2 regions of the Bradyrhizobium sp. CCGB20 genome follow, and region 1 is predicted to be linked to the other one. Evidence: predicted binding sites of a transcription regulator. Region 1 holds the regulator's gene; the other holds the start of a gene.
What was found. The regulator LexA, encoded in region 1, represses DNA repair genes until DNA is damaged. The targets are predictions, from matches to a motif close to TGTTCNNNNTGTGTTCNG.

Region 1 (6,222 bases):
AATGCTGGGCGCTGGCGGCGGCCGGCGAAGCCGGCGTGACGCGGATGCTGGAGCTCCTGGAGGACGAGGTGCTGCGCTGCCTCGGCCTTCTGGGCGCGACCTCCTTCGCCGAGGTCAACAAGTCCTGCCTGCATCAGGCGACCGCGACCAATGCGCCGAGCGTCTTCAGCGCGTTCCCGCTGTTCGACCACGACCCGTATCGATACTGAGCGAAAGGATGCAATGAGCTCGCTCTCCCCCGGCAGCGCGGATGCGCTCTTGTTCGATCTCGGGCGCGTGGTGCTCGACATCGATTTCTCCAAGGCGATCGCCTGCTGGGCGGGACATGCCGGCTGCAAGCCCGAGGCCATCGTCGCGCGCTATGTGCGGGACAGCGAAGCCTACCGGCTGCACGAGGTCGGCAAGATCAGCGACGAGGCCTATTTTGACTCGCTGCGCGTCTCGCTCGGGATCGGCATTTCGGACGCACAATTCCTGGAGGGGTGGAACGCGATCTTCGCCGGCGAGATGCCCGACATCGCCGAGTTGCTGCCGCGCGCGGCAAAGCAGATGCCGGTCTACGCCTTCTCCAACACCAACCGGCCGCATGTCGACCATTTCTCGAAGGAATATGCCGGCCTGCTCGGACATTTCCGCGAGCTGTACCTGTCGTCCAGCATCGGCCTGCGCAAACCGGATGTGGAGGCTTTCGACCATGTCGTGGCCGCGATCGGCGTGCCGGCGAACCGTATCGTGTTCTTCGACGATCTTGCCGAGAACATCGAGGGAGCGCGGTCCAGCGGGCTGACCACGGTGCACGTGACCACGCCCCGCGACGTCGGGAACGCCCTCAAGGCGCTCGGAATTTGATCCCGGGCCGGCGGCTACACGCCGCGAACCAGGCGTATCCGGAGCCTATTTTGCCCGGGGAGAGGAACCGAAGCCCTTTGTATATTTTTATACAGAGTTCCCGGAACGAACGCCTGCCTCAGGACTCATGACTCCGTTGGGAATTCTACATCGGACTTATCGTCGTGTTGGGCAAAACCTACCTCACCAAGCAGGCCTCTCTGCTGATGAAATTCGCCAGGACCACATCGGATTCTGAGCTTTCCGCCAAGCTGATCAGCAAGGCCGCCGACCTGAAATCCCAGGCCGACCCGTTGCCTGACAAGGATCAGGGCTCCGCGGCGCCGGATGTCAGTCCGTACAAGCAGCCGGGGACCTGACCGATGCTGGCCGTGGCTCTCGTCATTCTCGTCCTCGCCATGGCCATCCTCATACCGGTCTGTCTTGCCTTCCGGATCATGCCGCGGCGGACTTGACGTCTGCCCATCGCTGCAGAGCGGATGACGCAGGATAAATCATCCTGTGCGGCCGCTGCTTTGCCTCCGCGCGCGCGCTCGGCTAAGACTCTCGCCGCCGATTTGCCCGAACGGGCACAGCTGGAGTTTTCACCCGTGGCCCTGATGCCGGTTTCCGACGCGCTTGCCGCGGTGCTGGCGGGTGCAGAGCCGCTGCCTGAAGAGATGATCGCGCTCGACGCAGCCTTCCACCGCGTGCTCGCCCGCGACGTCGCGGCGCGGCGCACGCAGCCACCCCAGGCCATGTCGGCAATGGACGGCTATGCAGTGCGGGCGGCCGATGCGGCGAAGATCGATGCCGCGCTCACCGTGATCGGCGAGGTCGCGGCGGGCCGGCCGTTTGCGGGAACGGTGGGCGCCGGCGAAGCGGTGCGGATCTTCACCGGCGGCGTCGTTCCCGATGGCGCGGACGCGGTCGTGATTCAGGAGGACACGGTTGCGGATGGCAAGCGCATCACGATCACGGAAGCGGCCGTTACCGGGCGGCACATCCGCCCCGCTGGCGTCGATTTTCGCGAGGGCGACGTGCTGCTGCGCGAGGGCACCCGGCTGACCGAGCGCGATCTGGCACTCGCTGCCGGGATGAATCACCCTCGACTGCCCGTCCGCCGCCGCCCGAAGGTCGCGATCCTCGCCACCGGTGACGAGCTGGTGATGCCCGGCACGACGCCCGGCCACGGCCAGATCGTCTATTCCAACGGCTATGCCCTGCACGCGCTCGCCCGCAGCGAGGGCGCCGACACCACCGACCTCGGTATCGCCGCCGACACGCTGGCGGCCACCACGGCCGGCATCCGCCGCGCGCGCGCGAGCGGCGCCGACATCCTGATCACGACCGGCGGCGCCTCGGTCGGCGACCACGATCTGGTCCAGCAGGCGCTGCGGGACGAAGGCATCTCGATGGCGTTCTGGAAGATCGCGATGCGGCCGGGCAAACCGATGATGAACGGGCGGCTCGGCGCGATGCGTGTGATCGGCCTGCCCGGCAATCCCGTGTCATCCTACGTTTGCGGATTCCTGTTCATGGTGCCGCTGATTCGCGCGCTCGCGGGCCGTTCGGCGATTCATCATCGCCGCGAACGCGCGGTGCTCGGCCGCGACGTCGGCGCCAACGACCAGCGCGAGGATTATCTGCGCGCGCGCCTGGAGCTGCGCGACGACGGCACGCTCACGGCCGTTCCCGTCAACCATCAGGATTCCTCGCTGCTTGCGAATCTCGCTGCGGCACAGGCACTTCTCGTGCGCCCGCCGTTCGCGCCGAAGGCCGAAGCCGGCACGCCTTGCGAGGTGCTGCGGCTGCCCGTCTGAGCGCTTCGTTCGCGTGCGTTCCGCGAAGTTTGTGGCGTTCACGGTAAATTAAGCAGTTGCGGAACATGTATCGAACATATAGTGTCCGTTCATGATTTGTTTCGAGCATGCAGCGACTTATCGCTGAATTCAGCGTCTCGGAATCGAACGACATCAACCGGGGGATTTTGGTCGAGATGTTAACGCGCAAACAATACGAGCTCCTGCGGTTCATCAGCGAGCGACTGAAGGAAAGCGGCGTGCCGCCCTCCTTCGACGAGATGAAGGACGCGCTCGACCTGCGCTCGAAGTCGGGTATCCACCGCCTGATCACCGCGCTCGAGGAGCGCGGCTTCATCCGGCGCCTGCCCAACCGCGCCCGCGCCATCGAGGTGATCAAGCTGCCCGAGCTTCAGGCCGCCGCCGGCAGCCGCCGCGGCTTCACGCCGAGCGTCATCGAAGGCAATCTGGGCAAGGTGCGCACGACGTCCAGCCCGCCGGCGGACGACGGCGAGCGCCCCGTTGCGGTGCCCGTGATGGGCCGCATCGCGGCCGGCACGCCGATCGAGGCCCTGCAGACCCGCAGCCACACCATCAGCGTACCGCCCGACATGCTCGGCTCGGGCGAGCATTACGCGCTCGAAGTGCGCGGCGATTCGATGGTCGAGGCCGGCATTCTCGACGGCGACATGGCGCTGATCCAGCGCAACGAGAGCGCCGATACCGGCGACATCGTGGTGGCGCTGATCGACGACGAGGAAGCAACCCTGAAGCGCTTCCGCCGCCGCGGCGCCTCGATCGCGCTCGAGCCCGCCAATGCAGCCTATGAGGTCCGCATCCTGCCGCCCAACCGGGTGAAGATCCAGGGTAAGCTGATCGGGCTGTACCGGAAGTACTGAGACCGGACGTCCTGCTATCGGTGATTTGGCGCCTCTCGCGCACTTTTCGATCGGCATCGCCGATCCGGCATTGGAGCGGACGATTGTCCGCTTCCGCTGGATAGTCTTTCTGGTTTCGCGCAGATTATCCGGCCCCTCCTCCGGCGCTACATCCTCGGCACGTCGCACGAAGCAGCATTGCTTCGCGCCCTCTGGGTTCGAGGAGAAGTCATGCGCAAGATCATTCTGGGCACAGTCGCCGCGGCGCTGATCGCAGCATCAGCGTCGCAGGCCTTCGCCGCGCAATCGCAACACCATGTCCGCAAGGACGCCGCTGCGGGTAAGCAAGTCCGGAATGCCCCCAACGCCGTCGCGCAATCGTCGCGGCCGGACTGGCCGTATTCCGGCTGGTCGGCGCCGGCAGGGCGCTGACACACACGTCCGGAATGCGCGGGAGCAGGCTTTGTTCCTCATGGAGCCGGAAAAGATAATGTGATCGCGGCCTGCGGCGGCGAGCCGCAGATTTGCCTACAAGCGGGCAGACGCTAACATGCTTCCACTCTGATAGAGGCCTGCGCCTCGAGAAGAGACGCGGGTCGCTATCCCTGCAAGAGGAGCACCCGATGTGTGACTACAGCCTGCATGCCGTCGCGTCGCGTCCTGCTGAAGTCGGCGAGACGGTCGTCACGACAACCTTCCGCGGCACCTCGACGCGCGGTTTTGCCTCCGCGGCCGATCCGACCGTCGCGGTCTGCCTGCTGCCGGGAACGGAGCTCGCCTTCGCCGACAACGTCCGCTACGACAATCGCTGGATCTGGACGCGGACCGTGAACTCGCGCGTCGGCAAGTTCGGCAAGATCGATCCGCACATTCCCGATCGCCATCATGATGCGATCGAATTCCCCGACGGCAAATACGTGTTGGTGACGCAGCTTGTCGAAGGCCAGCGCGCGACAGTGCTGCAACTGCCGGTGACCCAGCCGGTCGGCGAGCGTGAGCACAAGCCGCAGATCACCGCCGAAAGCCGGCCGACCATCACCCGCCTGCCGATCGGCTGACACAGCCATCCCGGCCGGCGGGTCGGGCCAGGATTGAAATTGCCATCGCCGGCCGAGGCCGGCGAGATGGTATCGCTTGCATTCCGCGAAGCTCCATTGGACGGACCAAGCCGCTCCGCCTCCCCACCGCACGAAGTTTGCGCTGTCCTGCCTGAATTTTGAACGTCCGTTCCGCAGCCAAATGGCCGATGCTTGGTGCGGCTTGAGACGGCGGACACGTTCGATGAAGACCTTCATTCGCGTCGTTGAACTCTGGGTGCCCGACCGCACGCGCATGCGGCTGGAATTCGGCGGCGGCCTCTACGGCGAAGGCCTGTCCGCGTTCAGGGCCGTGAGCGAAGGTCTGCACTTCGGATATGATGAGGGGCTTCCGGGCAAGGCCTGGGCCAGCGGCCACCCCGTGATCCTCACCAAATTCGCCAACTCCTATTTCAAGAGGACCGATCAGGCCATCGCGGCCGGGCTCACCTGTGGCGTGGCGGTCCCGGTGTTTTCCGGCGAATTCCTGCAAGCCGTCATGGTGCTGTTCTGCGGCGACGACGAGGTACATGTCGGCGCGATCGAGCTCTGGCACAACGATGCCGAAATCTCCCACGAGATGGGACTCGTCGACGGCTATTACGGCACCGCCGACATGTTCGAATTCAACTCCCGCCACACCAGATTTCCGCGTGGCTTCGGCCTGCCCGGCCGCACCTGGAAGGCCGGCCTGCCGCTGATCATCAAGGACCTGCACGACGCCAGGAGTTTTCTGCGCTGGGAGGACGCCGCCAAGGTCGGGATCAATCTCGGCGTCGGCATTCCTTACCGGACCGGCACCGACCAGACGTGGGTTCTGGCGTTTCTCTCCGCGCAGGCAACCCCGATTGCGCGACGCTTCGAGATCTGGGTCCCGGACGAGGCCCGTTCGGCGCTGGTCTTCCGCGCCGGCGACTGCAGCGCGCAGACCGACCTCGCAGCCCTCTATGCGACGAAATCCATTGCCAGAGGCGAAGGCAGCATCGGCGGGGCCTGGACCACCGGCATGCCCGCGCTCAACGACGATCTTGCGCATGATGTCTCGGTCGCGGCCCTGCAGGCCCGCGCCTCTGGACTGAGCCGGATGGTCGTCCTGCCGGTTATCGGCAACGCCAGGCTCGACGCCGTGCTGGCCTGGTATCTGTAACCCGTCCGCTCAATCCTCGGCCTGCAAGTCGGCCTCCGATGGCGTCGCGTCCCGGCCGCGGGGCACGGCCGTCTTCGGCGCAAGGCTTCCGTCGAAATCGCCCTCGCCGGCGGCAGCCGGCGACCACGGGCGGTCCGTCCCCCTCGCCCTCGCCGCCTGAACCGCAAAGCCGTCGCCGCTTCGGGTCAGTGCCAGCGCGCCCTGCCTTGCGAGGCGCTGACGGTCGACAACCATCGCCGCGCAATCCGGCGGTGCGGGCCGCGCAGTCACCACCAGCGCGGCGCGGCTGCAATCATCGGCCAGCGCGTCGATGCGCGAGGACAGCGCGACGAGGCGCCCGTCGGCGAGCGGCGTCACGCAGCCGGCCTCGTCGCACGACACGCCAGCGGCCAGTGAGGCACTACCGGCGTCGCGCGGATCGGCGTCGGCGGCGAGCCACTCCTTCAGGAGAAAACTGTCCTTGCTCGACCTGATCAGATGCAGATGTCCGT
Region 2 (6,222 bases), 2.7 Mb from region 1:
ATCGTTCGCGCGGTCCTGAGCCTCGCGCATGCCTTGCACATTCCGGTCGTCGCGGAAGGAGTGGAGACGGAGGCGCAACGGGCCTTCCTGGCACGAGAGGCCTGTGAAGAGATGCAAGGCTATCTCATCGGCCGGCCGGAGCCGATCGAACGGTATCTCGAACTGATCGGCATCACCGTCGAGCGCCGCCGCTACGCCTAGCATCCCCTCCGGGTTCCACGCTCGGGTGCTCCGATAGGAACCAATGCGGGCCTGCGCGTTTGCTGGACGTTAACCCAGGTTGGTCGGGACTTCGCACGCAGCAAATGTTTTGCATAACCGCCATCGGCCTGACGCAAATCGGGGCAATAAGCTCAGTCAATGCGAGGGAGGGTCTCATGGAGAACGTACGTCGCTACCGCGCGCTGGCCTCTCTCTGTCGTCAGCAGGCGGCCTATCGGCCGCTCCAGAACTGGCAACTCCTTGGCCAGGCCGAACATTTCGAATATCTCGCAGAAGTCGCACTGAAGGCACATTTCGACGCGTGCAACGCGCAACGCGAAGACGACGCCATCGCAGCTGCGCAATGGGAAACCCCCGCCGCGGCGTGAGGGCGCCGCACCGGCTTCGCTAGTGCGACATCAGTGTCGGGACCGTCATGGCTTCCAGCATGGCGCGAGTGACGCCGCCGAGGAAACGTTCCTGCCAGCGGGAATGGCCGTACCCGCCCATCACCAGCAAGCCAATGTTTTCGTCGGCCGCCAGCGACAGGATGGTCGGTTGAATGTCGGCGCGCGCGGCTGACAGGCCGGCCGTGCGGGTCGAGAGCCCGCGTAGGCCGAGATGGCGGGCCAGATGGCTTGCAGAGACCTCGTCGGGAACGGCATCGGCTTCGTTGATCGTGATGATCACGATCTCCTCGGCGCGGGCCAGGAACGGAGCTGCGTCGCGCATCGCCCGGGCGGCGAGGCGACTGCCGTCCCAGCAGATGCCGATCCGGTTCGCCTTGAAGGTCCCGCGGAAGGTATAGGGCAGGAACAGCACCGGGCCGCCCGACTGGAACAGGATCTCGCCGGGCACGTCGTTGTCGAACGAGCCTTGCGCCGGATCCGGCTGGAGCACGATGCTGAGGTCGTGGAGCCGCGCCATCTCGCCAAGTGCGACGGCTGCGTCCACCGGGATCGCGCCGAGCGGGTGGCAGGTGCAGGAAATGCCGGCGTTCGCCGCTTCGCTCCTGAACACCGCGAGCGCCGCCTCGGCCCGCTCCAGGGCACGCTCGCGCTCCAGCTCGAACACGGCCGCTACGGCGGCGCCACCCTCCAAGACGTAAGCCGCGCTGCCCGCGACATAGCCGGCGGCGACCGCGTCGACGTGGGCGTTGAGCTTGGCCGCGAGCGAGATGGACCCGTCGATCAGGGCGCGCATCGGGCGCTCGGTCGGGATGTGGACGAGAATGTCTTTGTACATTGCGCGCCTCCTGTGGGGATCATCCGGTGGCTCAGTTTTTCATCGGCCGGAGAACCCGCGTTGAGCTGTATCAAACAACCAGCCGCGATTTGGGCGGGCTGCCGGCCCCAGCTCCTTTGCCAAGATTTAATCGGACGGACGGGACGCCGTAAGGTGACGACGTCCATGTTGGGTGCAAGGCGACTTACCCAACATGGACATTTCGACATGAACGATCGCGTCAATTCCGACACCACCACGTCCCGCACGATCTTGAAGCCGCGCCGGCTTGCGCTGCTCGGCACGGTGGCCGCGCTTGGCGTGGCCGTGCTGGCTGCGTCTCCCGGCTCTTCGCCGCTTGGTATGGCCTCCTTCGTCGCGCCGGCTCAGGCCGCCGAGAGCGCCGCAACGCCGCCGGGCTTCGGCGATCTCGTCAGCAAGGTCAAACCCGCCGTCATCTCGGTACGGGTCAAAATCGACCAGGACAACGACAAGAGCGCGATGCTGCAGCAGAACCGGATGGATTCGGACGAGGATTCGCCGTTCGACCAGTTCTCGCGGCAGTTCGGCTTCCGTGGCCCGGGTGGTATGAACGGCATGCCGCGCCAGCGCCACCAGATGATCACGGGCGAAGGCTCCGGCTTCTTCATCTCCGCCGACGGCTATGCCGTGACCAACAACCACGTCGTCGATCACGCTGAATCGGTGCAGGTGACGATGGATGACGGCACGGTCTACACCGCGAAGGTAGTCGGCACCGATCCGAAGACCGATCTCGCGCTGATCAAGGTCGATGGCAAGAAGGACTTCCCGTTCGTCAAATTCTCCGACCAGAAGCCGCGCATCGGCGACTGGGTGGTCGCGGTCGGCAATCCCTTCGGCCTCGGCGGCACCGTCACCGCGGGCATCGTCTCGGCCAACGGTCGCGACATCGGCAACGGTCCCTATGACGACTTCATCCAGATCGATGCGCCGATCAACAAGGGCAATTCCGGCGGTCCGGCGTTCGACATGAACGGCAACGTGATCGGCGTGAACACCGCGATCTTCTCGCCCTCCGGCGGTTCGGTCGGTATCGGCTTCGACATTCCGGCGTCGACCGCGAAGCTCGTCATCGCGCAGCTGAAGGACAAGGGCTCGGTCACCCGCGGCTGGCTCGGCGTGCAGGTGCAGCCGGTGAGCGCCGAGATCGCCGACAGTCTCGGCCTCAAGGAGGCACGCGGCGCGATCGTGGACAATCCGCAGGACGGTAGCCCCGCGGCGAAGGCCGGCATCGAGGCGGGCGACGTCATCACCGCCGTCAACGGCACCGCGATCAAGGACTCCCGCGATCTCGCCCGCACCATCGCCACCCTGGCGCCGGGCACGTCGGTGAAGCTCGACGTCTTCCACAAAGGCGCGAACAAGACGGTGACGCTCGCCCTTGGCGAGTTGCCGAACGAGCGGCAGGCCAAGGCCGGCGACGGCAAGGCGCAGCCGAACACCGGCACGCCGCGCCTCGGTCTCAGCCTGGCGCCGGCCGGTGACGTGCAGGGCGCGGGCCAGAAGGGCGTCGTCGTCACCGAGGTCGATCCGCAGGGACCCGCCGCGCAGCGCGGCATCCAGACCGGCGACGTCATCCTCAATGTCGGCGGCAAGGCCGTCGCCAATGTCGGCGACGTCCGCTCGGAGCTGGCGCAAGCCAAATCGTCCGGCAAGAGCAGCGTGCTGTTGCAGGTGAAGGGCGCGGAAGCGACGCGGTTCGTCGCGGTGCCGCTGGCATAAGCCCACGCTTTCTGCGGCAAACTCAAAAGGCGGCCCCCCGGGCCGCCTTTTTCGTGCGTGCGCTGGAGATACCCACAGGCTTCCGATAACATTCTCGTTAACGGCAGCAACGGTGACGGGTTCGTCCGAAAAAGCCGCGTTCGCTCGTCACAGTTCTGACTCGCGTGTTGCGCCTTGGCGGCGATGACGACGCCGGGGCGAAATTTGCTAGAGTGGAACTTCGAACGCCCGGCCTTCTTGTGGAACCGGTGGTTCGCATTTGATCGGTGCCGACATGGATCGATTGAAGCTCTCGCTGAGGCGTGCGTTGCTCGTGGCGCCAATTGTGCTGCTGACGACTGGAAGCGCCTTGGGGCGCGACGACGGCCGCTACGCCAATTCACCCCTAAAACCCTGGTTCGACAGTTTGCGCAGCCATCTCGGGCCGTGCTGCTCGGATGCGGATGGCTTTGCTGTGTCGGATCCCGATTGGGAATCGCACGACGGGCACTATCGCGTGCGGCTCGACGGGCAGTGGGTGGACGTGCCCGATGAGGCCGTCATCACCGAGCCAAACCGGGCTGGCCACACCATGGTGTGGCCCGTGAAGACCGCGTTCGGGATTTCGATCCGCTGCTTCATGCCGGGCAGCATGATCTGACGCGGTGTCACCGCTTGCTGGATTTGCGCTTCGAAGCCTTCTTCGGAGCTTTTCGGGACGTCTTCTTGGAGGTCTTCGTGGAGGTCTTCTTGGTCGTTGTCCGCTTCGACGCCTTCTTCGGGACCTTCTTGCCCTTCTTGCGCGCCTTCGACAGTCCGATCGCGATGGCCTGCTTGCGGTTCTTCACGCGTCCGCCGCGACCACCGCGGCCGCTCTTCGCGGTGCCCTTCTTGTAGCGCCGCATTTCGCTTTCGACATCGCTGCCGGCGCTGCGTGAGTAGCGGCGCTTCTTTGCCTTGCGTGCCATCAACTCTCTCCCTTGGCCCGGGGAAAGAACCGCATCACTGACCCAACGTTCCAAATGCGCCGGCGGCGCTCCTCAGAAGGAGTTCGCCAGCTCGATCTCGTCTTCCAGCGCTCGGATGCGGCGCGCAGCCTCGGTGAAGGACAGAGCCCGATCGTATTGAGTGGGCTGATAGGCTTCCTCGCTCAGACGCTTCAGCTTCAGCCCCTGCGCTCTCGTCATCTGCTCCGCGAGGAAAACCCTGGCGTCATATTTACCCTGAACCTGCATCTGGCCTCTCCGTTCCGAAATCGTGACTTGACTATATGTTCTTATTTTGTTCTAACAAGCCATGGACAACAGAATTAATGAAATTCGACGCAAAATCAGCGCCTTGAGGCTCGAAATGGCCAACATCGAGGTGTCCGTGCGCGACCTCGTCAATCGCGATCGTGACTGCACAGAAAAGGCCCTGGCGCAGATGGATCTGCGCCGGAAAATCAACCTGCTGATCGGCGAATGGAAGGCTGCCGGTGGCGGCGATGTTCTGCCCGACGTCCGCGACCGGGTACGCCTACGTCCCGCGACGACATCCGGCAGTCCCCTGCGCGTGGTCGCGCGGCGCTGAAAATTTTGGGAGCGTGCGGTGGAAGAAGACCCGGACACGTACCGGATTCTAAAGCTGCGCGCCGAAATTCTCGAACTCGGCTCCGCCATCCGGCAATTGCAGCGCGAGGGTCTCGACGATGCCGCAGCCCAGCTCCTGATCGCACGCAAGCGTGCGCAGCTCGAGCATCTCGTGAAGGCGAATGCCACGGGACGGCCGCTTTAGCATCCCCTACATCCGACCGGCCGCGGTGAGCTGACGCGCACGCCGACGATGTGGCGGCCAGAAGGATTTCCAATGAGCTCCAAAGCGAAGGCCCCGCGTTGCCGCGAGGCCTTTTGTTTGGCGGCCAGAGCTCACTTGGTGTTGGTCATGCCGCCCTTGTTGTTCGTCATGGTGCCGCCCTGGTCGGAGCCGGGGCCAGAACCACCTTGACCGGAGGGATCAGCGCCCTTGGAGGATTTGGTGTTGGCGCCTGTGGTCTGCGACGACGACATCGACGATCCCTGCTTGGCCTTGTGCGACTTGGCCTGCGCGGCGAACGGGGCGGCGGCGAGGCCGGTTGCCAGCATTACGGTGAGAGCGAGCTTGGTGGTTTTCATGCGCGGGAACTCCCTGAGTTAAATTGACGCAGGCAGCCAACCGCCGTTTGCCGCAGGAGTTCCGACGAAAGCGCCCGGGGCGCTTCACGCAGGCTTCAAAATTCCTTGTCCTCGGCAAGGATGAACACGAGGCCCGTGAGCGTCGCGCCGATCGCGAATGTCGTGACCAGTGTGGTGACGAAGACGACAGCGGCCGAATAGCCGCCGTGGTTCAGCAAATTCGCAACCGCCGGATTGAACAGGACGAGGGCGAGACCGAAGACAAGGCCGAGGGCTGCGCCCATCATCGCATGCGTCATCAGCTTGATGACGCCGGTCGGAGAGATGAGGCTCGGCGACTTTTTCGCGGGCATGGAACAGCCTCACGGTGTGGCATAGAACGCGCGCGCCGATTGCGGGTTCCATTCTCATGAAGATATTGTCATTCCCCGCTTCATCCGACGTTCATGCCGGTCTTGCGAAGATGAAAGCCAACAACACGGGAACATCCGATATGGGTAAGGTCGTCTTTCTCTATCGCTCCTTGGCCTATCGCAACGCCGCCGCGGACATGCTGCGGAAGGCGCGCAAGCTGCCGCGCGGTGTCGAGCGGAGCGCAGCCCGCCGATACGCGCGGGCACTGCGCGACCTCTCGCAAACCGAAGCCTGGCTCGAAGGACGTGTCGCTGACGAGCCTCAGCCGATGCAGCGTATGAGGGTCGCGGCGCGCTAGAGCTTGACGCGTTTTCTTCACGCGAACCGGAGTCTACTTCGCTCGGAAACGCGCTAGCCTGAAGCCCGCTGAAGGGCTTCGGAGGGAGCCGCCTCGAACTTGCTCGCGGGCGCTGCCGCCTTCCGCGTCAGCGGCACCTCAAGGCGGCACAACAGGCCTTCGGCACGCCAGTCAAATTCCGCCTGTCCG

Region 2: NLM15_RS11030 (DUF3072 domain-containing protein) is a predicted target of LexA. The motif match lies at 4,440-4,457, and genes of this name have one in related genera.

What each region holds. Positions count from the first base shown of each region.
Region 1 is NZ_JANADN010000001.1:5,153,899-5,160,120, forward strand. Features, by position in the region: gene NLM15_RS23810 (alpha-hydroxy acid oxidase) at 1-209, shown strand, start outside; gene NLM15_RS23815 (HAD family phosphatase) at 223-849, shown strand; gene NLM15_RS23820 (hypothetical protein) at 1,014-1,208, shown strand; gene glp (gephyrin-like molybdotransferase Glp) at 1,440-2,651, shown strand; gene lexA (transcriptional repressor LexA) at 2,828-3,529, shown strand; gene NLM15_RS23835 (hypothetical protein) at 3,740-3,940, shown strand; gene NLM15_RS23840 (hypothetical protein) at 4,132-4,566, shown strand; gene NLM15_RS23845 (GAF domain-containing protein) at 4,790-5,731, shown strand; partial or broken gene NLM15_RS23850 (ComEC/Rec2 family competence protein) at 5,741-6,222, opposite strand, start outside.
Region 2 is NZ_JANADN010000001.1:2,414,326-2,420,547, forward strand. Features, by position in the region: gene NLM15_RS11000 (bifunctional diguanylate cyclase/phosphodiesterase) at 1-201, shown strand, start outside; gene NLM15_RS11005 (hypothetical protein) at 378-590, shown strand; gene NLM15_RS11010 (universal stress protein) at 610-1,446, opposite strand; gene NLM15_RS11015 (Do family serine endopeptidase) at 1,654-3,189, shown strand; gene NLM15_RS11020 (hypothetical protein) at 3,464-3,829, shown strand; gene NLM15_RS11025 (DUF6496 domain-containing protein) at 3,837-4,136, opposite strand; gene NLM15_RS11030 (DUF3072 domain-containing protein) at 4,209-4,403, opposite strand; gene NLM15_RS11035 (hypothetical protein) at 4,519-4,740, shown strand; gene NLM15_RS11040 (hypothetical protein) at 4,759-4,944, shown strand; gene NLM15_RS11045 (hypothetical protein) at 5,076-5,321, opposite strand; gene NLM15_RS11050 (hypothetical protein) at 5,417-5,674, opposite strand; gene NLM15_RS11055 (hypothetical protein) at 5,815-6,033, shown strand; gene NLM15_RS11060 (HWE histidine kinase domain-containing protein) at 6,087-6,222, opposite strand, start outside.